Regions from separate parts of the Methylobacterium sp. V23 genome, predicted to be linked through region 1. Evidence: predicted binding sites of a transcription regulator. Region 1 holds the regulator's gene; the other holds the start of a gene.
What was found. The regulator PhoB, encoded in region 1, activates phosphate uptake and scavenging genes when phosphate is short. The targets are predictions, from matches to a motif close to TGTCATNNANCTGTCAT.
Positions count from the first base shown of each region.

Region 2: CRT23_RS17490 (ceramide glucosyltransferase) is a predicted target of PhoB. The motif match lies at 2,072-2,088, and genes of this name have one in related genera.

Region 1 is NZ_PDHT01000019.1:51,604-65,892, forward strand. Features, by position in the region: gene flhB (flagellar biosynthesis protein FlhB) at 1-712, opposite strand, end outside; gene CRT23_RS17840 (flagellar motor switch protein FliG) at 739-1,776, opposite strand; gene fliN (flagellar motor switch protein FliN) at 1,787-2,188, opposite strand; gene CRT23_RS17850 (hypothetical protein) at 2,296-2,595, opposite strand; gene CRT23_RS17855 (FliM/FliN family flagellar motor switch protein) at 2,579-3,511, opposite strand; gene motA (flagellar motor stator protein MotA) at 3,514-4,386, opposite strand; gene CRT23_RS17865 (DUF3606 domain-containing protein) at 4,537-4,743, shown strand; gene dut (dUTP diphosphatase) at 4,754-5,245, opposite strand; gene CRT23_RS17875 (CoA ester lyase) at 5,242-6,129, opposite strand; gene pstS (phosphate ABC transporter substrate-binding protein PstS) at 6,468-7,505, shown strand; gene pstC (phosphate ABC transporter permease subunit PstC) at 7,786-8,760, shown strand; gene pstA (phosphate ABC transporter permease PstA) at 8,794-9,687, shown strand; gene pstB (phosphate ABC transporter ATP-binding protein PstB) at 9,740-10,558, shown strand; gene phoU (phosphate signaling complex protein PhoU) at 10,645-11,370, shown strand; gene phoB (phosphate regulon transcriptional regulator PhoB) at 11,400-12,104, shown strand; gene CRT23_RS17910 (matrixin family metalloprotease) at 12,162-13,202, opposite strand; gene CRT23_RS17915 (SDR family oxidoreductase) at 13,295-14,107, opposite strand; gene CRT23_RS17920 (MFS transporter) at 14,181-14,289, opposite strand, start outside.
Region 2 is NZ_PDHT01000018.1:102,667-116,955, forward strand. Features, by position in the region: gene CRT23_RS28890 (PAS domain-containing protein) at 1-125, shown strand, start outside; gene CRT23_RS17480 (histone deacetylase) at 167-1,069, opposite strand; gene CRT23_RS17485 (FAD-dependent oxidoreductase) at 1,080-2,027, opposite strand; gene CRT23_RS17490 (ceramide glucosyltransferase) at 2,204-3,388, shown strand; partial or broken gene eat (ethanolamine permease) at 3,550-4,925, shown strand; gene CRT23_RS17500 (glycosyltransferase 61 family protein) at 5,235-7,064, shown strand; gene CRT23_RS17505 (response regulator) at 7,500-7,901, opposite strand; gene CRT23_RS17510 (GAF domain-containing protein) at 8,014-9,666, opposite strand; gene CRT23_RS17515 (GMP synthase) at 10,034-10,732, shown strand; gene CRT23_RS17520 (hypothetical protein) at 10,876-11,085, shown strand; gene CRT23_RS17525 (hypothetical protein) at 11,045-11,353, shown strand; gene CRT23_RS17530 (SOS response-associated peptidase) at 11,357-12,013, shown strand; gene CRT23_RS17535 (BLUF domain-containing protein) at 12,182-12,634, shown strand; gene CRT23_RS17540 (hypothetical protein) at 12,941-13,201, shown strand; gene CRT23_RS17545 (DUF2059 domain-containing protein) at 13,274-13,813, shown strand; gene CRT23_RS17550 (hypothetical protein) at 13,854-14,039, shown strand; gene CRT23_RS17555 (hypothetical protein) at 14,099-14,289, opposite strand, start outside.

The sequences.
Region 1 (14,289 bases):
CGCCCTCGGTCTGCTTGTGCTCGTCCTTGAGGTCCTGCTTCGACATCCGCAGCGAGCGCTGCCAGCGCAGGCGCGACCAGACCAGGTCGATGGCCACGATGACGATGGTGGCGATGCAGACGACCGAGACCAGCCGGATCGAGACGGTGAGGATGAGATCCGGGATCTGGCTCGGGTCGGCGAACATGGCACTCACGGCTTTGCGGCCCTCCGAGCGCAGGAGCAGCAGGCAGACGAGACTGATGCCTAAAAATTTAAGGACCGATTTCAGGAACTCGACCTGACCCGATTTTCCGAAGATTCGTCCCCAGCCCGCGGCCGGCGAGATGCGCGACCATTGCGGACGGATGCGTTCGCCCACGAGGCTCGGCACGTTCTGGATCAGGGCGGAGACGAGGCCGCAGAGTCCGAGGATCAGGACCACAGGGATCAGGAAGCGCGCGGCCGCCATCGCGGTTCCTTCGAGAATCCGGGCGACGTCCTGGTTGTTCTCCAGGGCGAAGTCGCGGGGATGGTCGAGGAAGGGCGCGAGCGACTGCAGCAGGGGCGTGACCGCGTCGCGCACGACGAAGCTGAGGACGATGAGCAGGCCGAGGATGGAGGCGAAGATCGGGGCCTCCCGGGAGAACGGGACGTCGCCCTTCTCGACGGCCTCCCGGATCTTCCGCTCGGAGGCGGCTTCGGTCTTGCTCTCCTGATCCTCGTCGGACATCGCGGTGCCGGGTCAGGCCTCCGTCCCTAGCGGACGAGGGCCTCGACCTCGTCCCCGGAATTGATTTCCAGCTCGCCGCGCCCGGCCATCTCGAGGGCGAGGTCGGTGATGCTGCGGCGGGCCTCCGTCACGTCCTTCTGCGCCGCCGGCTCGCCGCCGTTCAGCTCGTGCTCGACCATGCGGCGGACGCGGGCGGAGAGGGCGCTGAGGATGACGCTGCGGAACTCGGTGTCGGTGCCCTTGAGCGCCAGGACCAGGCGGTCGTTGGGCACGGCGTCGAACAGCGTGGTCCGGGCCCGGGGCTGGAGCTTGACGATGTCGTCGAAGGTGAAGAGCAGGCCCTTCAGGATCTCCACGGATTTCGGGCGCGACTCGGACAGGCTGGTGAGCACCTCGTCGATCTGGGTCCGCTCCATCTTGTTGATGATGTCGGCCATCTTCGCGTGGGTGTCGGCGCCGCCGTTGCGGGCGCCGCTGGCGAGCAGGTCCTCGTGCAGGGCGCGCTCGACGGTGGCGATGACCTCGTCGCAGACCGGCTTGAAGCTCAGCATCCGCCGCATCACCGTGTTGCGGGTGGGCTGGGGCAGGTGGGCCATCACCTTGGCGGCCGCCGCGGGCTTCAGGCGGGACAGCACGAGGGCCGCGGTCTGGGGGTGCTCCTTGATCAGGTAGCTCGCGATCACCCCCTCGGAGACCGTGGTCAGGCGCTCCCAGACCGAGCGCGTGGCATCGCCCCGGACATCGGCCAGGATCTCGGCGACCTGGTCGGCGGGGAGCAGGCCGGTGAGGAGCTTCTCCACCTCCGACGCGGTGCCGACGAGGCGCCCGTCCGCGGCGAACTCGTGCGAGAACATCTCGACGATGTCGTCGAGCTGGTGGGCGCTGACGGTGCCGAGCTGGGTCGCCGAGCGCGTGATGCGCCGGATCTCGTCGGGATCGAAGTATTTCAGCAGGCGTCCGGCCGCCGGCTTGCCCATGGCGAGCAGCAGGGCCGCGACCTCGTCCACGGGGTTGAGGTGCCGGAGGACGCCCTGCGTCCGGTGGGGGATCGGCACGCTCGCCACGGGTTCGTCCTCAGCCGTTCTGGCCGGCATCGGCCGGGCCGACGATCTCGGTCAGGGAGACCCCGAAGCGGGAATTGTCCTCCTCGACCACGACGATCTCGCCCCGGGCCACGACGCGGCCGTTGACGGTGACGTCCACGGGCTCGCCGACCCGGTGGTCGAGGGGCACGATGGCGCCGCGCCCGAGCTTCATCAGGTTGGCCACCGGCATCGTCGCCGAGCCGAGGACCACCTGGATCAGCACCGGGATGCGCAGGATCGAATCGAGGTTGCGGCCATCGCCGATCCGCGCGTCGCCCGCCTCCGGCCCCGCGGAGGCGACGCCGGGTGAGACGGTCGGCGAAACGGTCGGAAAGACCGGGGCGGTGCCGGTGGACGCGAGGTCCGCATCGTCGAAGGGGCTGTTGCTCATCGTCCGCTCGTCAGGGGCTGCAATCGAACGTCAGGGGAAGAGTCGTCTGGCAGCGGAAGGGAAAGGATCGGGGAAAGTCGGCCGGGGCGCAAGCCGATCGGCCGGCCTCAGCCGAGTTGGGTGGCGCGTGTGGCCGCAAGATCGCGTCGGCTGGCCTCCAGCTCGGCGAGGGTCTGGCGCGCCTCGCCGATGCGCTGGTCGAGGGCCTCCAGGATCTCGCGTCCCTCGGTGCTGAAGTTGCGGACCGCATCGCCCGCCTGGGCCAGGGCCTGGCCCGACTGCGTCAGGATGCGGCCGTACTCGGCCTGGGTCCGGTCGAGGCGCTTCAGCTTGAGGTACATCGGCACCACGCAGGCGCTCGTCGCCACCAGGGCCACGAGCAGAATGGTGTCAACCCACGGTGTCATCGGGTGTGCCTTCCTTGTCCTGTGCGATGGCCTCGTCGACCCGCAGCACGTAGGAGCCCTGGGCCTGGCCCATGTGGCACCAGAACAGCGGGCGGTCGTTGCCCTCGAGCTTCACCCGCGTCGACGGCGTGGCGTCGAGGCCGATGATCTGGCCGACCTTGAGGTCGGCGATCTCGCCCAGCGTCAGCAGGCGCTCCTCGAGCACCGCCCGCAGGGTGACCTCCGCCTTCTGGACCTCGGCGGCGATCTGCTGCGTCCATTTCGGGTCGCGGGCGGCCGTGTCGCCGGTGAGCACCTTGGACAGGGCCGGCCGCATCGGATTGATCACCGACTGGGGCAGGATGAGGAACATCTCGCCGCCGCGGTTGAGCGCCTGGATCGTGAACTTGGCCTCCACCGCCTTGTTGTTGCGTCCGCCGATCACGGCGAATTCCATCCGGGTCTCGGTCCGCTCCAGGCGGAACGGCGTCGCGGAGACCAGGGAGAACGACGATTCGAGCGCGCGGCCGACCTGTTCGAGGATGGTCTGCGCCAGCCGGATCTCGAGGCTGGAGAAGGCGCGCTCGTCCTCCACCGGCGGCTCGCCCCCGTCGCTGCCGAACAGGGCCTCCACCATGGTGAAGAGGAAGTCCCGGTCGAGGCCGACCAGGATGTGGCTGTCCCATTCGGGGGCGTGGAAGATGCCCGCCACCGCGTTGTTCTCGTAGGCGTCGAGCATCTCGCCGAAGCGGCCGCTCGCGAAGCCGTTGAAGGCGAAGTAGACCGGCGAGGCGACGAGGGGCTTGAGGTTGTCCGAGCAGCCCGAGGTGAGCCGGTCGAACACCACGTTCAGCATCGGCATCCGGTCGAGGGACAGGCCCCCGGCCTCGATCAGGCGGGCGCGGATGTCGGCGGCGTTCCCGGTGGGGCCGTCCATGCTCAGGCGGCCTCCCGCTGCGCGCCGCCGGTGACGGTGGCGTTCTCGACCTCGTCGATGGTCGGACGGTCGCCGAGCGAGATGCCCTTGCGTCCGTGCTCGACGGCGATCTGCGGCACCGCTCCGCTCATGTAGGCGATCAGGCTCTGCTTCACGATGATGTAGACGTGGTTCTGCTTCTCGCGGATGGTCTTGATCTTGATCGCGAAGGGGGCGAGCACGCCGTAGGACATGAACACGCCGAAGAATGTCCCCACGAGTGCGGCGCCGATGAGGCCGCCGAGGATCTGCGGCGACTGGTCCAGGGCGCCCATCGCCTTCACGATGCCGAGCACCGCCGCCACGATGCCCAGCGCCGGCATCGCCTCGGCCACCGTGGTCACGGCGCCGTAGGGCTTGAGGCGGTCCTTGCGGTAGCCGCTGATCTCCTCGTCCATCAGCGCCTCGATCTCGTGGGCGCGGGCATTGCCGATCAGGATCAGGCGGGCATAGTCGCAGATGAACAGCACGAGGTCGGCGTTCTTGGCCACGTCCGGGTAGGCCTTGAAGATCTCCGAATTGGCCGGGTCGTCGAGATGCGGCTCGACCTCGTTGCGGGGCTTGGTCTTCAGCTCGCGGATCAGGGCATGCAGCAGGCCCAGGAGGGCGAGGTAGTCCTTGCGCTTGGGCACCTTGCCGGTGAGCGCGTCGAGGCTGGCCTTGCCCGTATCGACCACCGTCTTCATCGGGTTGGCCATGACGAAGGTGCCGGCGCCCATGCCGCCGATGATGACGAACTCCCAGGGCTGCCAGAGCACGACGAGGTGGCCGCCCATGGCGACGAAGCCGCCGAGCATGCAGCCGATTGCGATGACGAGGCCGATCAGAACGCCCAAGGCTCAAAGCCTCCGATGGGGATGTGGAATCCGATGCCGTCGACCTACGCAGGATGGCTTGCGCGGGGCTGGATGGATGATGCGCGGGAAAACGCACCGTCGGCCGGGCCGCGCGTTAGGGAGGGACCCGACACCGCAGCGAGACACGCCATGAGCAGCAGCGCGACCCCCGACAACGACCACGAGCCCGCCACCGTCAACGTCTCGGAGCCCTGGACCCTGGCCTACTGGGCCCGCCGCTTCGAGGTGCCGCGCGAGGAGGTCGAGGCCGCCGTGGCCGCGGTCGGCCACGAGCCCGAGAAGGTCGCCGCCCGGCTCGGCCGACCCTGGCCCTTCGAGGGCAGCGGCATCGTGTGAGGCGCAGGCCTCAGCGGCGCCCGGTGGAGCCGAAGCCGCCGGTGCCGCGGCTGCCGGCTTCCCCGGGCGGCGCCGCGTCATCGGCGGCCTCGCGAATCGTCAGCGTCGGCCGGGTGACGCGGGTGAAGACGAGCTGGGCGATGCGGTCGCCGGGCGCGATGCGCAGGCCGGCCCCGCCGGGATTGCGGTTCCAGGCCGAGATCATCAGCGGCCCCTCGTAATCGGCGTCGATCACGCCGGTGCCGTTGCCGAGGACGAGGCCCTCGCGATGGCCGAGCCCGGAGCGCGGGAAGATCAGTCCGCACCAGCCCGGGTCGCGGATGGCCAGGCTGAAGCCCGCCGGGATCAGGGCCGGCGGGCCCTGGGGCGCCAGCTCGAGCTCGGTTTCGAGGCAGGCATGCAGGTCGAGGCCCGCGGCGGCCGCCGAGCCCCAGCGCGGGAAGCCCCAGCCGGAGAGGCGTCCGTCGAGGAGGCGGATCTCGACGGCGAGGGCCGCGCTCACGCCGTCCGGGCCGCGATGGCGTCGGCCAGGGCCACGGTCCGCGTCGCCTCCGCGGCGTGCAGGCGCTCCACCATCTTGCCGTCGAGGCCGATGACGCCGCGGGTGCGGTTCTCCGGCTCGGCGAAGGCGGCGAGGATGCGCCGGGCCCAGGCGATCTCGGCCGCGTCGGGGCCGAAGGCGGCGTTGGCCGGGGCGATCTGGTCGGGATGGATCAGCATCTTGCCGTCGAAGCCGCAATCGCGGCCCTGCGCGCACTCGGCTGCGAAGCCCTCCGCATCGCGAAAGTCGTTGTAGATGCCGTCGATCACGTCGATCTCGAAGGCGCGCCCGGCGGCGATCACGCTCATCAGCCAGGGCAGCAGGGCCGGGCGGCCCGGCACGCCGAGGCGCAGCCGGCTGGCCTTGGCGAGATCGTTCGGCCCCACCATGAGGCAGGCGAGCCGGGTGTCGACGTCCCGGGCCGAGCTGGCGATGTCGGCGAGGTGCAGGATCGCCATCGGGCTCTCGATCATCGCCCAGGTCCGGGTCCGGTCCGGGGCGCCGAGGCGGCGCAGGCGCGAGCCCACGGCCACCAGGGCATCCGCCCCCGTCACCTTCGGCACCACGATCGCGTCCGGCCCGGCCGGCGCGATGGCGGCGAGGTCGTCCTCGCCGTAGGGCGTGTCGAGGGCGTTGATCCGCACCACGACCTCGCGCGGCCCGAAGCCGCCCTCGGACACGGCGCGGGCCACGGCCTCGCGCGTCGCGGCGCGGGTCTCGGGTGCCACCCCATCCTCGAGGTCGATCATCACCACGTCGGTGGGGAGCGTGCGCGCCTTCACGAGGAGGCGCGGGTTCGACCCCGGCATGGCCAGGACGCTACGGCGCGGGCGGATCTCGGTCATGGGGCATCCCTTGAGGCACGGTCGGGGATCGGGCGCCGCACGTCCGCACCCGGCGGCGCGCCGTCCCGATCGAGGCCTCGACCGGCAGCGACTCGCCCGCGGCCCCGGCGATAGCCCCCGGCGAACCCCGATTCAAGGCGGCGACGGCGGCCGGTCGCCGGCCCGTCATCCCCGGAAAACCGCGCAGGCCGCCGCCGTCCCGCCCGCGTCCCGGGCTTTGTCATCGAACTGTCGTGCAATCGTCATACCGCCTTGGTCCAACCGACCGTATGGCGCGGTGCACAACGGCTCACGGGCACCGCCCGCAGGCCGATGCGCGCTCCTCGAGGAGACCACAGATGAAGTTTACGACCCTCGCCGCCCTCGTGGGCCTCGGCCTCGCCACCCTCGCCCCCGCGCAGGCGGCCGAGATCACCGGCGCCGGCGCCACCTTCCCGTTCCCGATCTACTCCAAGTGGGCCGAGGCCTACCGCAAGGAGAGCGGCCTCGGACTGAACTACCAGTCCATCGGCTCGGGCGGCGGCATCAAGCAGATCCAGGCCAAGACCGTCGATTTCGGCGCCACCGACGCGCCGCTGAAGGGCCCCGCCCTGGACAAGGACGGCCTCGTCCAGTTCCCGACCGTCATGGGCGGCGTGGTCACCGTGGTGAACATCCCGGGCATCGAGCCCGGCAAGCTGAAGCTCACCGGCGAGGTCATCGCCGAGATCTATGCCGGCAAGATCGCCAAGTGGTCGGACGCCAAGATCGCCAAGCTGAACGAGGGGCTGAAGCTCCCCGACGCCAACATCACCCCGGTCTACCGTTCGGATGCCTCGGGCACGACCAACATCTTCACCACCTACCTCTCCCAGGTCTCCGAGCCCTGGAAGAAGGACTACGGCGCGGCCACCACGATCAGCTGGCCGGTGGGCCAGGGCGGCAAGGGCAACGAGGGCGTCACCGCCACCGTCAAGCAGGTCCCGAACGCCATCGGCTACGTCGAGTCGGCCTACGCCAAGCAGAACAAGCTGAGCTACGCCCTGATCCAGAACAAGGCCGGCAAGTTCCCGCAGCCCGACGACAAGGCCTTCCAGGCCGCGGCCGCCAGCGCCGACTGGAAAGCCGCCCCCGGCTTCGGCATCTCGCTGACCAACGAGGGCGGTGAGGGCGCCTGGCCGATCACCGCCGCCACCTTCATCCTGGTCCACAAGGACCCGGCCGACGCGGCCCGCACCGCCGAAGTGCTGAAGTTCTTCGACTGGGCCTACAAGAACGGCGACAAGCTCGCCACCGACCTCGACTACGTGCCGCTGCCCGACAACGTCGTCAGCCAGATCCACGACGCGTGGAAGGAGATCAAGGGCAAGGACGGCAAGCCCGTCTTCAACATGTAAGCCCGTCTTCAACAGGTAAGCCCGTCCTCACCCTGTAAGTCCGTCCTCGACGGATGAGGCCGAACCCCGCGGGCGCTCCGCCCGCGGGGCCAGGGGGCGAGCCACCGCGCCCCCTGACAGCGACCGACGGACCCGGCGTCGCGATGCCGGGTTCCCCCTTCGCCGCCCCCTTTCGCCACCCCCTCCGTTTCGCCACCCCTTGGCAACGAACCGGTGATCCCCTCTCGCGCCGGCGACCGGCGCAGGGTAGGACGCCGCCCGGTGAAGAGAAGACATTCGGATGGCCGCCTTGACTGACCAGATCGCCCTGACGCGGGACCGCGCCTCGGCCCGCAAGACGCCCGGCGGCCTCGGCGACAGCCTGTTCCGCGCGGCCTCCTACGGCGCGGCGTTCCTGGTGCTCCTGGTCCTCGCCGGCATCCTGGCCTCCATCGCGTACGGCGCCTGGCCGGCCTTCCAGCAATTCGGCTTCGGCTTCATCACCTCCACCGTCTGGAACATCGGGCAGGAACAGTACGGCGGCCTCGTGGCCATCGTCGGCACCCTGGCCTCGGCCGTCCTCGCCCTGCTGATCGGCGTGCCGCTCTCGCTGGGCATCGCCATCTACCTGACGCAGCTCTGCCCCGGCTGGGCCCGCAAGCCTGTCTCGATGACCATCGAGCTCCTCGCCTCGGTGCCGAGCATCATCTACGGCATGTGGGGCCTGTTCGTGTTCGCCCCGCTCTTCGCCCGCTTCGTGCAGGTGCCGGTGTCGAACCTGGTCGAGGGCATGCCGATCGTCGGCACCCTGTTCTATGCCCGCGTCCCCTCGGGCGTCGGCATCCTCACCGCCGGCATCATCCTGGCCATCATGATCGTGCCCTTCGTGGCCTCGATCACCCGCGACATGCTCGATCAGATCCCGACCGTGCTGCGGGAGAGCGCCTACGGCATCGGCTGCACCACCTGGGAGGTGGTGCGCCACGTGCTCGTGCCCCAGGCCTCGGTCTCCATCATCGGCGCCATCATGCTGGGCCTCGGCCGGGCCCTCGGCGAGACCATGGCGGTGACCTTCGTGATCGGCAACGCCAACCGCCTCTCGGGCTCGGTCTTCGACCCGGGCTCCACCATCGCCTCGCGCATCGCCAACGAGTTCAACGAGGCCGACGGCCTGCAGCTGAACTCCCTGATGGCGCTCGGCTGCATCCTCTTCGTCATCACCTTCTTCGTCCTGATCATCGCGCGCCTCCTCACCCGCCGCGCGAAGGTCGCCTGAGGCCAGCCTCACCGAGACGTCAGGAGCCGCATCATGGACGCCGCGAACCCCCTCGCCACCACCGCCGCCCCGGCCCGGGTCAGCCGGGTCCGTTCCGGTCGCCGGATCGCCGACCGGGCGCTGATCCTGGCGAGCACGATCGCCACGCTGGTGGGCATCGTCGTGCTCGGCTCGATCCTGTTCATGCTGGTGATCGAGGGAATCCAGGGCTTCTCGCCGACCCTCTTCACCGCCCCGACGCCGGGGCCCGGCTCCGAGGGCGGCGGCATCGCCAACGCGATCCTCGGCAGCCTGGTGATGACCCTCCTGGCCATCCTGGTCGCGACGCCCGTGGGCGTGATGGCGGGGACGTTCCTGGCCGAGTACGGCCGCAACTCGAAGGTCGCCGACGTCATCCGCTTCCTCAACGACATCCTGCTCTCGGCGCCGTCGATCCTCATCGGCCTGTTCGTCTACACGCTGATGGTGCGCCCGATGGGCTCCTACTCGGGCTGGGCCGGCGCGGTGGCGCTGGCCATCATCGCGACGCCGGTGATCGTGCGCACCACCGAGGACATGCTGCGCCTCGTGCCCTCGACCCTGCGCGAGGCCGGCGCGGCCCTGGGCGCCCCGCCGTCGATCGTCATCAAGAGCATCACCTGGCGCGGCGCCAGCGCCGGCATCGTCACGGGCATCATCCTGGCGCTGGCCCGCATCGCCGGCGAGACCGCGCCGCTGCTCTTCACCGCGCTCAACAACAACAGCTGGTTCGCCCCCAACCTGATGGGCGGCGTGCCGAACCTGCCCGTGATGATCTACCAGTTCGCCCTCTCGCCCTATGCGAACTGGCAGCAGCTCGCCTGGGCCGGCGCCCTCCTGATCACCGTCACGATCCTCGCCCTCTCGATCGTGGCCCGCTTCGTCATCAAGACCGAGCGGTCGCGCTGACCACCCGCGCGCCGCCCGTCTCCGCTCCTTCGACCGATAGGATCTTGAACCGATGAACGCCGCCCCCGGGATCACGTCCGCGCAGCTCACCGGACGCCACAAGGCCGACGAGTCCTCACCGGTCCGCATCGCGGTCAAGGACCTGAACTTCTACTACGGCAGCTTCCACGGCCTGAAGTCGGTCAACCTCAACTTCCACGACCGCCAGGTCACGGCGCTGATCGGCCCGTCGGGCTGCGGCAAGTCCACCCTGCTGCGCACCTTCAACCGGATCTACAGCCTCTATCCGGACCAGCGCGCGGAAGGGGAGATCCTCCTCGACGGCCAGAACGTGCTGGATTCCAAGGTCGACCTCAACGAGCTGCGCTCGCGCATCGGCATGGTGTTCCAGAAGCCGACCCCGTTCCCGATGTCGATCTACGACAACGTCGCCTTCGGCCTGCGCCTCTACGAGAAGCTGCCCAAGGCCGACCTCGACGTGCGCGTCGAGGAATCCCTGCGCAAGGCCGCCCTCTGGGACGAGGTGAAGGACAAGCTCAAGCAGTCCGGCATGGGCCTCTCGGGCGGCCAGCAGCAGCGCCTCTGCATCGCCCGCACGGTGGCCCAGCGCCCCGAGGTGATCCTGTTCGACGAGCCGACCTCGGCCCTCGACCCGATCTCCACCGGCCGCATCGAGGAGCTGATCGAGCAGCTGCGCTCGGAATTCACCATCGTCATCGTCACGCACAACATGCAGCAGGCGGCGCGCATCTCGCAGTTCACCGCCTTCATGTATCTCGGCGAGCTGGTGGAATTCGGCCCGACGACGCGCATCTTCATGAATCCGGAGAAGCGCCAGACGCAGGACTACATCACCGGCCGCTTCGGCTGATCCTCCGCCGGCCGGGATCGGCCCGCGCCCCACATCACCGCCAGGGCGGGCACCGGACAGGCGGGCCCGATCGAGGAGCGAGACCCATGCCCGACCACATCGTCAAATCCTACGATACGGACCTTGAGGACCTGCGCCGCTCGATCTCCGAGATGGGCGGCATCGCCGAGAAGATGATGACCGAGGCCGGCGAGGCCCTGGTGCGCCGCGACGCGCCCCTGGCCCAGGCGGTGATCGCCGCCGACACCCGCCTCGACACCCTGCAGCGCGAGATCGAGGAGCGGGCGATCCTGCTCATCGCCCGGCGCCAGCCCCTGGCCATCGACCTGCGCGAGACCGTGACGGCGATCCGGGTCTCGAACGATCTCGAGCGCATCGGCGACCTCGCCAAGAACGTCGCCAAGCGCGTCGTGGCGATCGCCGACCAGATCCAGCCGCAGAAGATCGTCATCGGCGTCCAGCACATGAGCGACCTGGTGCAGGAGCAGCTCAAGGACGTCCTCGACGCCTATGCCAGCCGCGACATCAAGGCGGCCCTCGGCGTCTGGGAGCGCGACGACGCCATCGACGCCCTCTACAATTCCCTGTTCCGCGAGCTCCTGACCTACATGATGGAGGATCCGCGCAACATCTCGTTCTGCACGCACCTCCTGTTCGTGGCCAAGAACATCGAGCGCATCGGCGACCACACCACCAACATCGCCGAGACGATCCACTACCTCGTCACCGGCGAGAACCTGCTGGCCGAGCGCGAGCGCCCGAAGAACGACGCCTCCAACTACGCCACCGTGGACATGCCCGGCGCGGCCTGACCCCGTGCCGGTCTGATCGAAAGCGCACGATGAGTACGCGTATCCTGATCGTCGAGGACGAGGAGGCCCTGACCCTTCTCCTCCGCTACAACCTCGAGGCCGAGGGGTTCATCGTCGACTCGGCCGCCCGCGGCGACGAGGCGGACCTGCGCCTGCAGGAGCAGGTGCCCGACCTCGTCCTGCTCGACTGGATGCTGCCCGCCCTGTCGGGGATCGAGCTCTGCCGCCGCATCCGCGCCCGACGCGAGACCGAGCGGCTGCCGGTGATCATGCTCACGGCGCGCGGCGAGGAGGGCGACCGCATCCGCGGCCTGGGAACCGGCGCCGACGACTACATCGTCAAGCCGTTCTCGGTGCCCGAGCTCCTCGCCCGGGTCCGCGCCCTGCTGCGCCGGGCCAAGCCCGCCCACGTCGCCAACCTGCTGGTGGCCGGCGACATCGAGCTCGACCGGGTCAGCCATCGCATCCGCCGGGAGGGCCGCGAGATCCATCTCGGGCCGACCGAGTTCAAGCTCCTCGAGTTCCTGATGCAGAGCCCCGGCCGGGTGTTCTCCCGCGAGCAGCTCCTCGACGGCGTCTGGGGCCACGACGTCTACATCGACGAGCGCACCGTCGACGTCCATGTCGGGCGCCTGCGCAAGGCCCTGAACCGCCCGCGGCAGAGCGACCCGATCCGCACCGTGCGCGGCTCGGGCTATTCCTTCGACGAGATGTTCGAGACCGAAGCCGAGTAGCCGGGCCGAGTCGCTGGGCTGAGCCGAGTCGCCGGGCCGAGCGGCCGGCCCCGCCGCTCAGGCGAACAGCATCGTGTCGGTGGGCAGGTGGACGGTGAAGGCCTTGCCCTCGTCGACCCAGCCCGGACCGGCGACGCCGTGATTGATGCCGTTGGCCTCCTCGGCGCTGCCGGCGAAGTGATGCTGGCCGGTCTGGGTGTTGTAGAAGCGCTCCAGGGTCAGGCCGCCGGGGGCGCTGGCATCGGCGTAGGCCTCGAAGGCCACGCCCTCGTACTTGTAGCTCGGCGCGGTCTTCAGGACCTGGTCCCGCTCGGACACGCTCGTCGTGAAGAAGTGGGCGTTGGAGACCGTGTCGAAGAACCGGAACACGTCCACCGTGTCGGCGCCCTTGGCCGGGGCTGCCCAGGCGGTGCCCTCGTAGTTGAACCACGGCAGCGTCTGCTGGATCTGCGCCTTCTCGGCGGTGCTCGTGGTGTAGAAGTGATCCCCCGTATGGGTGTCGTAGAACCGATACACCGCCGTGACCGCCGGGGCGGTGGAGGCGGCGACCGGGCTCGACGGTGCGGCCGCGGCCATCACCGGGGCGCTCGGCGCGCCGTACAGGGCCTGGATTCCGGCGAGGTCGCCGGCCGCCAGGGTCTTGATGCTGGTGTTGAGGACGGCGTTCATCACCTCGGGCTTGGTGTTGTAGTGATCGAGGCCGAGCGCGTGGCCGATCTCGTGCAGCGCCACCAGGGAGAGATCGACGTTCTGGGTGCTGACCACCCGCCCGCCGGAGACGGCGTGCCAGCCCTCGCCGCTGTCGAAGGTGATCTCCACCGACTGCATGCGCTGGCCGCTATAGGTATAATGGGCATAGCCCAGGGTGTCGCCGAGCCCGTCGATTCCCCCGAGGGTGACGTCGATCTGGGCGCTGGCCGTCGTGGCCACCTGCTGGAACGCGATGTTGGCGGCCGCCGCCCAGGTGGCGAAGGCGGCCTGGAGAAGGCTCACGAAGCTGGTGGGAATCGTGCCGTCGACGGCCCAGGTGACGGTGCCGCCGCTCGTGCCCGCCGCGCCCGTGCCCCAGCGCGGACCTTCCAGCGCATAATCCCCCATTGCCTGCCCTCCCGTCTCTTCGGGCCAGGGTCGGCGGCAGAGGTTGCGAAATCCTTACCGCACCCGCCGCCGCGTGACCGGGCGGCGCGTCCTCAGACGATGCTGCGCACCACGCCGCCATCGACCCGGAGGGCCGCGCCGCTGGTGGCGCTGGCGGCCGGGCTGCAGAGGTAGGCGACCATGCTGGCCACCTCCTCGACGGTGGCGAGACGACCGATCAGCGAGGTCGGGCGGTGCTCGGCCACGAAGGCCCTTCCGGCGGCGTCGAGGTCGACCTCGCCCCCGGCTCCGCCGTCCTGCCCCTGGGCCATGCTCTTCATGAACTCGGCGACGCCCTCCGACAGGGTCGGCCCCGGCAGCACGCTGTTCACGGTGACGCCGCTGCCCGACACGGTCTCGGCGAGCCCCCGCGCGACCGCGAGCTGGGCGGTCTTGGTCATTCCGTAATGCACCATCTCCACCGGGATGTTCACGCCGGATTCGCTGGAGATGAAGACCACCCGGCCCCAGCCGCGCTGGACCATGCCGGGGGTGTAGGCCCGGGCGAGGCGCACGCCGCTCATCACGTTGGTGTCGAAGAACCGGCGCCAGTCCTCGTCCGGGATCTCGAAGAACGGCTTCGGCTCGAAGATGCCGGTGTTGTTCACCAGGATGTCGATGTCCGGCAGGCCGGAGACCACCCGGGCCGCCCCGTCCGGGTTGGCGACGTCGCCGGGTGCCCCGATGAAGCCGGCATGGCCGGTCTCGCGCTTGAGGCGCTCGACGGCGTCGCGCACCCGCTCCTGCGTCCGCCCGTTGATCGCCACGTTGGCCCCGAGCTCGCCCAGCGCCTTGGCGATGGCGTAGCCGATGCCGCTGGTGGAGCCGCTGACGAGGGCGCGCTTGCCGGACAGGTCGAGGTTCATGGGATCGTCCTTGGGAGAGGCTCTGCCCGGGTCAACGCGCAGGACGGGTCCTGGTGCGATCGCGGCGGATGCGTCAGGCGCCGGGCTGGCGCCGCAGCACGCTGGTCACCGCCCCGAGGCTCGCCAGCGCGACGGCGCACCACAGGGTCGCGCTCACCGGTCCCGCCGGCGGGCCGCCCTGG
Region 2 (14,289 bases), on a different contig from region 1:
GCCACATCCTGGCGCAGGAGGACGCCCACGGATTCGAGCTCCTGCACAAGCCCTATTCCGCCGAGCAGCTGGGCCGGACGATCAATCGGATCGTCGCCCGCCACGCGGTACCGTCGGACTCCTGAGGTCGCCGGCGCCGCGCCGCGAAGACCGAAGACGTGCCCGCTCAGGCCGCCCGTTCGGCCATGGCTTCGAAGACCAGGGCGTGACGGGCCGCGAGCACATCGATGTCGGTGGCGTAGCCGCCACCGATCACCCCGACGAAGGGGATGCCCCGCCGATGTGCCTCGCCGACGACGAAGCGGTCACGCGCCAGCAGGCCCGCATCGGTGAGGTCGAGACGGCCGAGGCGGTCGTCGCGATGCGGGTCGACGCCGGCATTGTAGAACACGATGTCGGGGCGCAGGGCATCGAGCAGCGGCCCGACATGGGCCTCGAGCACCGCGAGATAGCCGGCATCGTCGACGCCGTCGGGCAAGCCGACATCGCGGTCGCCGGCGATCTTGCGCGTCGGATAGTTCTTCTCGGCATGGATCGAGAGGGTGAACAGGTCGGGCGTCCCGCCGAGGCAGTCGGCGGTGCCGTCGCCCTGGTGGACGTCGCAATCCACCACCAGGGCCCGGGCGATGCTGCCCTCGGCGTGCAGGGTTCGGGCGGCCACCGCCACGTCGTTGAAGATGCAGAAGCCGGCGCCGGTCTCGCGCCGGGCGTGGTGGCTGCCCCCGGCAGTGCTGCCCGCGAGGCCGTGCGCCAGGGCGAGGCGGGCGGCCAGCAGGGTGCCGCCCACCGAGGCGCAGGAACGGGCCACCACCGAGGCGCCCACGGGCAGGCCGATATTGCGCTCGATCTCGCGGGAGACGTCCAGGGCGAGCACGGCCTCCACGTAGGCGCGCTCGTGGGCGGCGACGAGGAGGTCGGCCCCAGCCGGCTCCGGCCGCGCGAAGCCGCTCGGGACCAATCCCCGTTCCGCCAGGAGCTCGGCCAGGCGCCCGTACTTGCGCATCGGGAAGCGATGGCCCTCCGGCAGGGTCGCTTCGTAGGCCGGGTGGAAGACGATGGGCAGGCTCATCGTGACAGGCTCATGGGAGATCCGCGATCAGCCGGTCCGCCAGGGCGAGCCCGCTGTCATGGGCGGCCTCGATGCGCGGCCCGAGGCAGCCGTCGCCGGCATAGCCGAGACGCTGGACCGGATCGTAGAGGCAGGGCGCGCCGCAGGTCTCCTCCACGAGGGCGTAGCGCCAGCGATGGGCGCGGGCCTGCAGGGAGGCGATGGGTCCGCCGAACAGGTCGGCGACGGCGGCGAGCAAGGCGGCCCGCACGGCCTCCGGGGTGTCTTCGAGATGCGTCTTCGACCAGTCGGGCGTGGCATGGACGGTGTAGGCGGCGGGCGCCGTCGGGCGCCCCGGCTTCGCACCCTCGCGGAACAGCGCGGCGACCGGTCCATCCGCGGGGCGCAGGACGTCGCCCGCGAAGGGCAGGTCCCGCCCGCAGGTCAGCATCAGCGACCAGCACGGCGCGTAGGTGGCCCGCGCAACCCCGGGCAATGCGAGGCCGCTGGCGGCGAGGAGGCGCAGGGCCTGCGGGCCCGGCAGCGTCAGGACGACCGCGTCGAAATGCCGGTCCTCGCCGGCCTCCGCCAGCGTCAGGCGCCAGCCCCGGTCGGCCCGCGCCAGGGCGGTGACGGTGCGGGCGACCTGCACGTCGAGGCCTGCGAGGAGATCGCGCACGGGCGCGGTCATGTCGGGTACGGCGGTGACGCGGCCGGGCGCCTCGTAGGGCGCGACGAGGCCGCGGGCTTCCCAGTCGGCCAGGCGGGCGCGGAAAGCGGGGCCGTGCGCCCGCATCACCTGCGCGCCGTGGTCGAAACTCAGCCCGCTCTCGCGGTCGCGGCGGTTCGCCATGCGGCCGCCCGGCTGCCGGCCCTTGTCGAACACCGCGACGGAGAACCCGGCCTCGTGGAGACGGCGTGCCGCGCTGGCCCCCGCCATCCCGGCCCCCACGATCGCCACTTGTGCCGGTATCGCCATCTGCGCCGGTCCCGTCACCCGTGTCCCCCCTCGTGATCCGAGATTGTCATACGACTGAAGCAGCACGGCTGTTAGGGGCGCTGTGCAGTCCGGGACGCGACGCGGTGTCCAGCCCGCGCTGGGCTGCGATGTCGGGGCTTCGCGGACGGGAGACGTCGCGGATGTGGGATCAGGCGATGCGGGAGCTGTCGGAGCCGGGCGCTGCGGTCGCCCTCTGGCTCTGCGTCGCCCTGACCCTCATCAACCTCGCCGGCATCGCGGTGGCGGCCCTGCGGATCGGCCGGCGCAACGGCGCATCGGTGTTTCCCGAAGGTGCCCCCCTCTCCCTGGTGCGGCCGGTCTGCGGCGTCGAGGCCTTCAGCGAGGAGCTGCTGACGCGCGGCTTCCATCTCGCCTATCCGGACTACGAGCTGATCTTCTGCGTGGCGCACGGGGCCGACCCCATCGTGCCGCTGCTGGAGCGCCTGATGGCGGCGCATCCGCGGGTGCCGGCCCGCCTGATCGTCGGCGACGAGCGGATCAGCGACAACCCGAAGCTCAACAATTGCGTCCGTGGCTGGGAGGCGGCCCGCCACGACTGGGTGGTGCTCGCCGACTCGAACGTCGCAATGCCGCCGGATTACCTGCAGCAGCTGCAGGCGGCGTGGCGCCCGAACACCGGCCTCGTCTGCTCAACACCGATCGGGGCCCGCCCCACCGGCCTGTTCGCCGCGGTGGAATGCGCTTTCCTCAACACCCTGCAGGCGCGCTGGCAATATACCGGCGAGGCCCTCGGCCTCGGCTTCGCCCAGGGCAAGAGCATGCTCTGGCACAAGCCCTTCCTGGAGGCCCGCGGCGGTATCCGGGCCCTGGCGGCTGAGATCGCCGAGGATGCGGCGGCGACGAAGCTCGTGCGGGCGGCGGGCGCGCAGGTCCACCTCGTGGCCGCCCCCTTCGACCAGCCCCTCGGACAGCGCACCCTTGCGGAGGTCTGGTCCCGGCAGCTGCGCTGGGCCCGCCTGCGCCGGGTCACCTTCCCGCTGTTCTTCGCCCCCAAGATCGGCTGCGGCCCGCTCCTGCCCTTCGCCCTCGCCCTCGCGGCCGCGCCCTCTCTGGCATTGGCCGGCCTCCTCCTCGGGCTCGCCGCCCTGTGGTACGGGGCCGAAATCGGCCTGGCCGCCCGAGCGGGCTGGTACCGTCAGCCCCGGCTTCTCCTCGCGTTCCTGATCCGCGACACCCTGGTGCCCGCCCTGTGGGTCAGCGCCTGGATGCGGGGCGCCATCGTCTGGCGCGGCAATCCGATGGACATCCGGACGAAGGCGTCCGAGCCGTCCGGCCGCAGCCCCTGGCGTCGCCTGCGGGCCCGCGCCAGCGCCGCCTGAACGCGCCGGTGTGGGCCCTCCGCCCCGGGGGATGAGCCCGCAGCGCTCCTGGACACACGCGGTCTTGGACATACGCGCTCTCGGGCGGCAGCGCTTCCGGACGGCAGCGCTCTTGCTTGAGGCGCTCCGCCCGCGGCGGGCGAGCGGACGGAGCCTGGGCGTTGCAGACCGAGACGAACGGACTTCACAAGGGCCTGAACGCCTTCCACCTCTGGGGCATCGCGGTCGGGCTCGTCATCTCGGGCGAGTATTTCGGCTGGAGCTACGGCTGGGCCTCCGCCGGGACCCTGGGCTTCCTCATCACCACCATGGCCGTGGCGGCGATGTACGTCGCCTTCATCTTCAGCTTCACCGAACTCACCACGGCGATCCCGCAGGCCGGCGGACCCTTCGCCTACAGCCGGCGCGCCTTCGGGCCGGTGGGCGGCTGCATCGCCGGCTACGCCACGCTGATCGAGTTCGTGTTCGCCCCGCCCGCCATCGCCCTGGCGATCGGGGCCTATCTGAACGTGCAGTTCCCCGGCCTCGATCCGAAGCACGCGGCCCTGGGTGCCTACCTCGTCTTCATGACCCTCAACATCGTCGGGGTGCAGATCGCCGCGACCTTCGAGCTGTTCGTGACGATCCTGGCGGTGGCGGAACTCCTGGTCTTCATGGGCGTCGTGCCCCGGCCTTCGCTTGGTCGAACTTCGCCGCCAACGGCTGGGCCGGCGCGGACCGGTTCGGCCTGCCGGCGATCGGCGGCATGTTCGCCGCGATCCCGTTCGCGATCTGGTTCTTCCTCGCCATCGAGGGCGTGGCGATGGCCGCCGAGGAGGCCAAGGACCCCAGGCGCACCATCCCCATCGCCTACATCACGGGCGTGCTGACCCTGACGGCCCTGGCCTTCGGCGTGATGATCTTCGCCGGCGGCGCAGGCGATTGGCGGATCCTCAGTAATCTCAACGATCCCCTGCCCCAGGCGATGAAGGGCGTGGTGGGCGAATCCAGCGGCTGGCTGCACATGCTGGTCTGGCTCGGCCTGTTCGGCCTCGTCGCCTCGTTCCACGGCATCATCATGGGCTATTCGCGCCAGATCTACGCCCTGGCCCGCGCCGGCTTCCTGCCCCGCGGCCTCGCCCGATTGCACCCGCGCTTCCGCACGCCGCACATCGCCACCCTCGCCGGGGGCGTCTTCGGGATCGCGGCAATCTACAGCGACAACCTCGTGACCCTCGCCGGCCAGTCGCTCACGGCCAGCATCGTCACCATGGCGGTGTTCGGCGCCCTGGTGATGTACGGGATGAGCCTGGCGAGCCTGTTCCGGCTGCGCCGGATCGAGCCAGGCCTCGCCCGTCCCTATCGCGCGCCGCTCTACCCGGCGGCGCCCGCCTTCGCGCTGGTCATGGCGGCGATCTGCTTCGTCGCCCTGGTCGTCTACAACCCGGTGATCTTCGCGATCTTCCTCGTCCTGATGGGGCTGGCCGTGCTCGCGGCGAAGGGCCTGGCGACCCCGGACCCGGTGGCCGTGCAGCCTATCTCCGATCCAGTCCCCTGAGGGCGAAGGAAACGTCAGCCCGCTCGCCACCAGAACCTCGGCCCCTCGGGGACGCCTCGGCCAGGGCCGCCAGTCCAGGCCCCGGAGCGTCACCCGACGCCCTTCCTTCAGGAGAAGCGAAAATCGAGGGAGCCAACCCGTTCCGGGGCGCCACCCTGTGAAGGCCCTGAGGGACGTGGGCTAACAGTAACGCGCGCACCCCTTTACCAGATACTCTGAAGGCTATCCTCGCTTCGGGCCGCGATCGCAGTTGACATTTTTACTGCTAGACGTTGTCTATTCAGATCAAACACCTGCGGCGGATGCCAGATGCCCTTTTTATCCTCTTTGGCATATTTCGGCGAAGTGGAAGTGAAGCCGGAAAAACCCGCTGTCTTAAACAACGTCGATTGTGTATATACGCCCTTCCCGCGAGATGTCTTTTTCGCCGGCGATCCGTCTTGGGGTGTTTATACGACGGATGGCAGTCTCATACTTGAGGCAGCCTACCGGCGCGGCCCAGAACTGCAATTGATCGGCCAAAGCCCTGCACGCGACTTGAGCGGTCGGAGCCTCGATGTCGAACAGGCCGAGCACATTTATTTCGGGGCCTTGATCCCGCACTACGGCCATTTTCTCGTCGGCAGCCTCGCGAGAGCGTGGTTCGCCGCGCAGCCGGACAACGTCGATCGGCCTCTGCTCTGCCACTCCGACCATGCGATCCACGACCATTTTCGCGGGTATATGGGCGTGCTCACGTCCGCGCTCGGCTTGAAGCCCGAACGGTTCGTGGCGCCAACGAACGAGGTCCACTTCCGGAATCTGACGATCCCCGCTCCTGCATTCCTCGAACAGAAACTCGCCCACGAGGCATTTCTTCCCCCCATGCGCCGGATCGGGGACGTCCTGGGAACGGGTGCTTCCTTGGAGAGCGAGCCCCGACCGGTCTGGCTCTCCAAATCCCGCATGGGTATCAATAGCGTCGCCTACATCGCCAACGAGGCCGAACTGGAAGAGGTTCTGGTCTCGTTCGGATTCGATATCGTTTACCCGGAACAACTTACCCTTCCGCAACAGATCGATCTATTTTCGAATCGCCAGAATATTTTTGGTTTCGCCGGGTCGGCATTTCACAACCATATCTTTTCGCGGCAAAGACCTCAAATAACTTGTATAAACTTGGATAAATTCATCAATACGAATTTCTTAATACTCGACAAACTCAACGCCTCAGACACAAGATACCTCTATCCGTTCGATAATATCGAGAATATAGAGATTTCTGGCTATATCTGCTCCCGGAAGATCAAAGATATAAACCGGTTCGCCCGAGAGCTTTTGGAAATTTCCAGCCTCCCGACGCGCAACAAAATTCCCGGACTCGCCTTTGCAGACAACTCGCTCACGGGTTCAGCTATGATTTACAATGCCAATTGCTTGCCCGATCTCGCCGGAGAAAGCTATCGGGACACATTGATCAAGCTTCATCACGAGCTGAGCCCCGCAGCCTATCTGGAAATCGGCACGCTGACCGGAGGAACACTGGCGCTCTCGCGATCCCCATCCATTGCGATCGATCCCAAATTCCAGATCACCTCGGAAGTGATCGGCGAAAAATCCGTGTGTCTGTTCTATCAACTGGAGAGCGATACATTCTTTCGGGATTATACACCGAAGGCGTTGCTGGGATCCGCCCTCGATTTCACGTTCCTCGATGGGATGCATCACTGCGAGTTTCTGCTCCGCGACTTCATGAACGCGGAACGACATTCGGCGCCGTTCGGTGTCATCGCCCTTCACGACTGCATTCCGGTCGAGATACCCATGACGGATCGAACCCAGAACGGAACACCGCCGATCGCACCGCACAGGGGCGGCTGGTGGACCGGCGACGTCTGGAGGACGGTTCTCGCGCTCAAGCGTCACCGGACAGATCTCAACATCCTCTGCTTGGATTCCGCACCCACGGGACTTGTGCTGATCTCACGCCTGGATCCAACCTCGACGCTCCTCAATGATCGCTACGATTCGATCGTCAACGACATGCTGGCGATGGATCTTGCCACGATGACGGTCGCCAAATTCATGCAGGAAGTGGAGGTCACGCCCACCGCGGCATACCATTCGCCCGGATCCCTGGCGGCAGCCCTGCGGCGATAGCCCCCGATCCGGAAAGGCTTGGCGGACCCTCTGCGGCCAGCCCATCATCGGGGGCGCCTCGGCCGACACCGGTGGCGGCGGGGGCCCTCGAACCCCCACGCCTCTCGGCGTTCGAATTCGACCCGGACGCCTCTACCATTCCACCGCGCGGGTCTGGTGGTCTCCGATCCGGTGCGCTTCGCGATCGTTCTCGTGCTGTCTCGTTCGGGTGGCGCCCGCCATCCGCGCCGCGAAGGGGATGGCGACCCCGGCCTTGATGGCCGGCAGGCCGCTTCACGATCGGTGCTGCGAGTTCGAAATCCGACCGGGAGTCGTAGAGGGCTGCCACGCCGCCGGAGCGTTCAGCGGATCGAGGGTGTCTAGCGGAGGCGGAGAGCTCCACCGGACATGCGGGAACACCCCCACAAGCAGCCGGACCCAGATCCGATCCCCGATCTACTGAACCTTCACCCCGTTCTCGTCGATCATCTGCTGCAGATGGCGTTTGACGATGCGGGCGCTGAAGGGCTTCTCGATGAAATGGGCCTGATCCGGCATGTCGCCGAGGACCGGGCGGGTGATGCCGGACGAGACCAGGATGGCGATGTGGGGATAGGTCCGCGCGGTCTCGCGCGCCAGGGAGAAGCCGTCCTGCGTGCCGGGCATCCGCACATCCGTGAACAGAACGGACACATCCTGGTGGCAGCGGCGCAGCAGGTCCAGGGCCTGATCGGCGGTCTGAGCCTCGAGGGTCGCGTAGCCGGCCCGCTCGAGAATATCGACCGCATCCATGCGGATCAGGCCGTCATCCTCCACCACGAGAGCGTGAGAGCCTTTGGAGGAGGTCGGGTAGGTCATGAACCTCAATGCTTCGCTGGCGAGAAAAGGTCCGGCCTAGCGGCTCTTTTGCCGCCACCTGCCCCAAGCGACCCTCACGTCCAGCGCTCCAAGCCGGCGGACCCTACGCGCCTTACTCCTCCGCTTCAATCCCGCGCAGGGGTGCGGCCAGGGTACAGACCAGGCCAGTGGGCGCGTAGACGGTGCGCACCGCCCCGCCCACGGCGCCGGCGAGGCCCCGCTCGATCAGGCGGCTTCCGAAGCCCCAGCGCGTCGGGGTGGCCACCGCGGGGCCGCCACGCTCGGTCCAGCACAGGGACAGCATCGGTTCGGGTCCCTCGGTCTCGATGGTCCAGATCAGCGCAACCGACCCCTCGGATCGGGACAGCGCCCCGTATTTGGCCGCGTTCGTCGCCAGTTCGTGGACCATCAAGGCCAGGGAGAGGGCGGCCCGGGAGCCGACCTGGACGAAGGGACCGGCCAGGTGCAGCCGCTCCGACCGGGCATCGTCGTGGATCTCGAGAGCCGCGCGGATGATCGCCTCGATGCTGGCGCTCTCGCGGGTCCCGCTGAGGAGCAGGTCGTGGGCCTTGCTCATCGCGATCAGGCGGTCGGCCAGCACGTCCTGCGCGGTCTCGAGGTCGGGTGCGCTGCGCAGGGTCTGGGTGGCGATCGCCTGGACCATGGCCAGCATGTTCTTCATGCGATGGCTGATCTCGCGATTGAGCACCGCCTGCTGCTCCTCGGCCCGCAGGCGCGCGATGCCCACCTGGACGCGATCCGCGACGTTGCGGACGAAGGCGACCTCCTCGTGCCGCCACGGGCGCGGTGCCGCGCTGTGCACGAAGAACAGGCCGACGCTGCGGCCCCGCTCTCGCACCGGGACGTTGAGCATCGCGGCGACATTGATCCGGGAGAGGAGCGCGGCCGTCTCCACGGTGCGCGGATCCTCGGCCACGGCGTCGACCACGAGGGTTTCCCCCCGCGAGAGGCAGGGGCCGAGGGTTTCGTGGTCCATGAACCGATGGCGCCCGACGAGGCTGTCCGAGCCGACGGTGGTCCAATCGCGATGGATGGTGATGTGCTCGCCGGCCGCGTCGAGTTCGCCGTATCCGGTGCGGCTGGCATCCAGGGTTCGGCCGACGATCTCCGCCGCCCGGTGCGTCATCGCCGGAATCGAGGCCTCGTTCCGCAGGAAGTCGCCGAGTTCGATCAGCGCGGCGCGCCGGAGCGAGGCCGCGCGGGCATAGATCTCCTCGGCCTTCACCAGGGCGATCTGCCGACGCTCGTTGATCAGGGTCGTCACCTGACGCGCCAGGCGCCGGAGACCGTCCGCCTGATCCTCCGTCAGGCCACCCGGGCGCGGCTGGTGGTCGAGCACGCACAGGCTGCCGAGCACGCGGCCGCTGGGCATCCGCAGCGGGGCGCCGGCGTAGAAGCGGATATGCGGGTCTCCCGTGACGAGGGGATTCCGACAGGTGCGGGGATCCGCCATCAGGTCGGGGATCACGAGGAGGTCGGGCTCGCTCAGGGCGTAGACGCAGACGGAGGAATTCAGATCCGTCTCGCATCGCGGAAAGCCGACGCGCGCCTTGAACCATTGCCGGTCGCTGTCAACCAGGCTGATCAGGGCGACGGGCGATCCGCACAACAGCCGGGCGAGTTGAACGACGTCATCGAACGCCTGCTCCGGAGCCGTGTCGAGGATGTCGAGCGCGGCAAGCTCAGCAAGCCGCTGCGGATCGGATGTATCCGGCCTGATACCCTGATCGAGATGATAGCTCATGAAGGGAACGTTCCCGGCGGTCAGCCGTTGTATCCTCCGTTTCGGGTGAAGTCACTTAGCCCTTGTTGGCGCGATGGCACCGCTTAATGGCACCGATGGGTGAGGTCCACCTGGGCTCAGGCCGGGACTGTCGCACAACGTAGGCGCATGCGAAACCGACACCTGCGTCGGACCGCCTGTCCGACAGGTTATTCCGCGCGTCGGACCGCTTGTCCGACAGGTCATTCCGCAAGACGCAGGCACCTTCGCCGGCCGTCCGGTGGCCGAAACGCGAATCACTGCGGACGTGAGTCGCGCGGGAAATGCCGGGCCGAGCGTGCGGGGCTCTGGTATCAGGAGTTCCCTGCCGGCTCTCCAACGCCCATCCATGAAGATCGCGATACTCGAAGCGGGCACACCCCCCGACCGGCTCGCCGGCCGATACCCGGGCTACGGGCGGATGACGGCCGAAAGGCTGTGCCCCGGCCACGACGTCTCGGTGTTCCGGGTGAACCAGAACGACTGGCCCGTCGATCCCGACGCCTTCGACGCCACCCTCGTGACGGGCTCGCCGGCCGGCGCCTACGATCCCCTGCCCTGGATCGGAACACTGATCGCCTACCTGCGTGATCTCGATCCAACAAAGCCGCTCGTCGGACTCTGCTTCGGGCATCAGGTCATGGCAGCGGCCTTCGGCGGACGGGTCGAGAAATCAGCGAAAGGCTGGGGGATCGGGCTGCACAGCTACGACATCCATCGGGCGGCCGACTGGATGGATGGACAGGCCCGGGTCTCCGTTCCGGCCATCCACCAAGATCAGGTGGTCGCGGCGCCGCCGGGCAGCCGAACCCTGGCGGGCAGCGCCTTCACGCCCCACGGCATCCTCGCCTATGTCGACCGGCACGCCCTCTCCGTCCAGTTCCATCCGGAATTCACGACCGACTATGCCCGTGCCCTGATCGCAGGCCACCGTCCGGGCGACCTCGACGAGACCGTCCGCACCCGGGCCCTGGCTTCCCTCGATGCCCCCGACGACAGCGCGCGCGTCGGCCGATGGATTCGACGATTCCTCGGCGATCCCGCTTGACAGGGTTGTCGAACCCCAGCGTGACGCTGCCCCTGGCAAGGGAATTCCACGACCTGTCCCCGTTCTGCACAGGTCATTCACAAAGGGTTTGACCCCGGCTCCGCGAGAATGTTCCTGCTTTGTCCCGGAGAGGGACAAGGCCGATGACCGCAGCACAGATCGCCGAGATCGCGTCCATGAGCGAGGCCGAGTTGATCGCCCTGGCCTACGAGGAAGCGGTGGGTGGCGACGCACGCCGAGCCCTGCTGCAGGCCATCGAGGACATCCTGAGCCTGGAGACGAAGCTGGCGACGGCCGAGCGGCGGATCTCCTATGGCTACGTTCGTGGTGCCGTTCCCGGTCAGGGCACCTGACATGGAGCGCCTGTGCGATGTCCGGGGCGAACGCATCGTCGTCGCGTGTCGTCCCTGTGGCCGGAGCGGGTCCTACGGCGTCGAGCGGCTGCGCCAGCGTTTCGGGCCGCATGCCTCGATGCTGGACGTGTACCTGGCTCTGACGCAAACCTGCCGGTTCCAGCGCGAGGTCGGAAGCCGGACGCCCAATGTCTACGGCATGACCTGCCGGGCCAAGCTCGACACGACGGGGGGCCCGACACCCGCAGGACTGCCGTCGAGGACCTGAGTCATGTGCAACCTCTACAGCCTGGTCACGCCCCAGGCGGAGATCCGCGCCGCCTTCGACGTCTCGGTGGATCGCGCCGGCAACCTGCCGCCACTGCCAGGCATCTTCCCCGACCAGCGCGCCCCGATCGTCCGCGTGGCCGAGGACGGCACGCGGGTCCTGGAGATGTTCCGCTGGGGCATCCCGGGCCCGAAGCAGTTCGGCGAGCACCCGGTCACCAACGTGCGCAACGTGAAGAGCCCGCACTGGCGGCCCTGGCTGAAGCCGGAATACCGCTGCCTCGTGCCGGTCTCTTCGTTCAGCGAGTATGCCGACACCAAGCCGAAGAAGACGCCGACCTGGTTTGCCCTGAACGAGGCCCGGCCGTTGTTTGCCTTCGCGGGGATCTGGCGTCCCTGGACGGGCGTGCGCGGCACCAAGGCCGAGAACCCCGATCGCGTTGAGGAGGACCACCGGCTGTTCTCGTTCCTGACCTGCGAGGCCAACGGCGTCGTCGGCCCAGTCCACCCGAAGGCCATGCCGGTCTTGCTGACGACGCCGGAGGAGTGGAGCACCTGGCTCGCAGCTCCCACCGAGATCGCGCTGGAGCTTCAGCGTCCCTTGCCGGACGCGATGATGCGGATCGTGGCGACGGGGGGCCGGAAAGACCCATCGGAATAAGGCACCGGACGATATGAAGCGTCGCGGCTTTTCGTTTGATTAACTGAGCCAACAAACAAGCAGATCGCACCAAAAACGATCTGCGCTTGGCCGCGTTATCGAGCCATCTGGTCGTGAGTGACGAAGATCTACTCACGCAACGCCTGATGGCAGAAGCGAAAACCTGCGATGATCCACCAGCTTGTTTATTACAGCCGCAACGTCGTCCTCGGCAACGACCGGGCGATGCTCACGAATTTGCGGGAGATCGTCGCCGCCTCACAGCGCAACAACAGCCGGGACGGGATCACCGGGTTCCTGATCTTCGACAAGACCTGGTTCATCCAGATCCTGGAGGGCGAGCAGGCGCAGGTGAGCGCGACCTACACCCGTATCGCCCGTGATCCACGCCATACGACGGCGACCATCATGGATGCGCGCAACAGTCCGAGCCGCTCCTTCCCCAACTGGACCATGGGCGGCGCCATGCGGACGCCCGAGGTGGAAGAGGTCTACCTGCAGCACGGCATCGGCAGCGCCATCGAGCCCACACGCCTGAAGAGCAGCCAGATCATCAACCTCGCCCTGGATCTCCAGGCCTTCGATGCCGCCAAGCGTCAGGCGCAGCGTCTCGCCAGCTAGACGCCGGCACCCGGCCGTCGCCCGATCGTTTCCTCGACCATGCAAACGGCGCAGGGCCTGGAAGCCGCTGCGCCGTTCGTCGTGGTCGCCGAAGGGGGGCAAGACGGCGACCACCCGTGTGATGGCCCCAAATTCGGGGCGCGGATGTGCGGTCCAGCACGATCGGCGGGTGCGTTCGCCGGACATGGCAGCGGCGCTGGCCCGTCGTGCGGCCGTCAGCACCCCACCGCGGCCCGTGCGCCGCGGCGTCGACTGCCGTGCATCCGTCAGGCTAGGGAAGGTTCAATCCAGCAGTCGGAGTTTGGCATGGCAGGTGAAGCGCAGCGCCCTCAGTCGCGATTGGCCCTGGCCCTGACGGTGGCCTGCGGGATCCTCGTCGCCGGATTCGGGACCATCGGCTGGCGCTGGTACGCTTACGTGACGGCCGGCGCCACGCCCTACGACGAGGTGGGCATCGAGGTGAACCGTCGCCTGCCCGCGCCGCTTCGGACCTGGGGCTGCGAGCGCATCAGGGATCGATTTCCTCGCGCCGTCCCACCCTACGGCTGTCAGCCGGGACAGATCTGACACGGACGTGTACGAGCAGTGCACACCCGCCGCGCAGATTTGAATTGCGCGATGCCCGTGATCGGAACAGCCATGCGCCACTCTCGACTGCTCGCCAGCCTCTGCCTCGGTCTCGCCCTGCCTTGCGCAGCGATGGCACAACCTGCGCCCTCCCCCGCAACACCGGCCCCGGTCTCCGACCCGGCCACCCTGAAGGCGGCCCGCGAGGTGGTCATGCAGATGCAGGGCGATCGAAACGCCCTCCTGAACGCGATCGCGGCCCCCATGGTCGGAATGATGCAGCAGATCGGGGTCAAGCAGCAGGACCAGGCACAGGCGCTCGTGCAGGAGGTCGTGATGCCGACCCTGTCGGCGCATTACGACGAGCTTCTCGACATCCAGGCGCGCAGCTTTGCCGCGGCGCTCGGGAAGGACGACCTCCAGGCGATCGCGGCGTTCTACGCGACGCCGGCCGGCAAGCGCCTGGTCACGGCGCAGCCACAACTCGCCCAGGCCCAATTGGCCGGCACGCAGCAGTGGATGCAGTCCGTGATGCCCGAGTTGCAGGGCAAGCTGGCCAAGGCGATCCAGGCGCATGGCTGGACCACGAGCGGTCAGCCGAAGGCCCGCTGATCCGCAAAGCCCGCCGTCGGGATCGAGGAGGAACAATTTCATGACGCGCGATGACAGCGGCGCCCAGGATCGTCGCGAGACGAAGGCCGCCAAACATCTGGAACGGGCTCGCGCCGGGGGTGAGGCCCGGGCCGAATACGACGCGACCCAGCAGGCCACCGAGGACAAGACGGCGCGACTCAAGGCCCTTCGACTCGCCAAGGAGAAGGCCGACAAGGGCTCGTAGCGAGCCGCGCGCCCAGGAGCCGTTTCAGCAACGCGCCTTCGCTCTGCGGCGACGGGGCCTCAATGGCACCAGGGCGCAGCACCGCACCAGCGCATCGCCCTCTGGTCGATCGAGCCGGTCGTTTCCGGCGCGACGCGTTCTGACGCCGCGACGATCGGCTGACCCGTCTGGTTCGCATCGACGAGCCGCGCGCCGACGAACCCGCCCACACCGAGAGCGGAGAGCCACAGGATCAGCCGGCCGGTCTTCT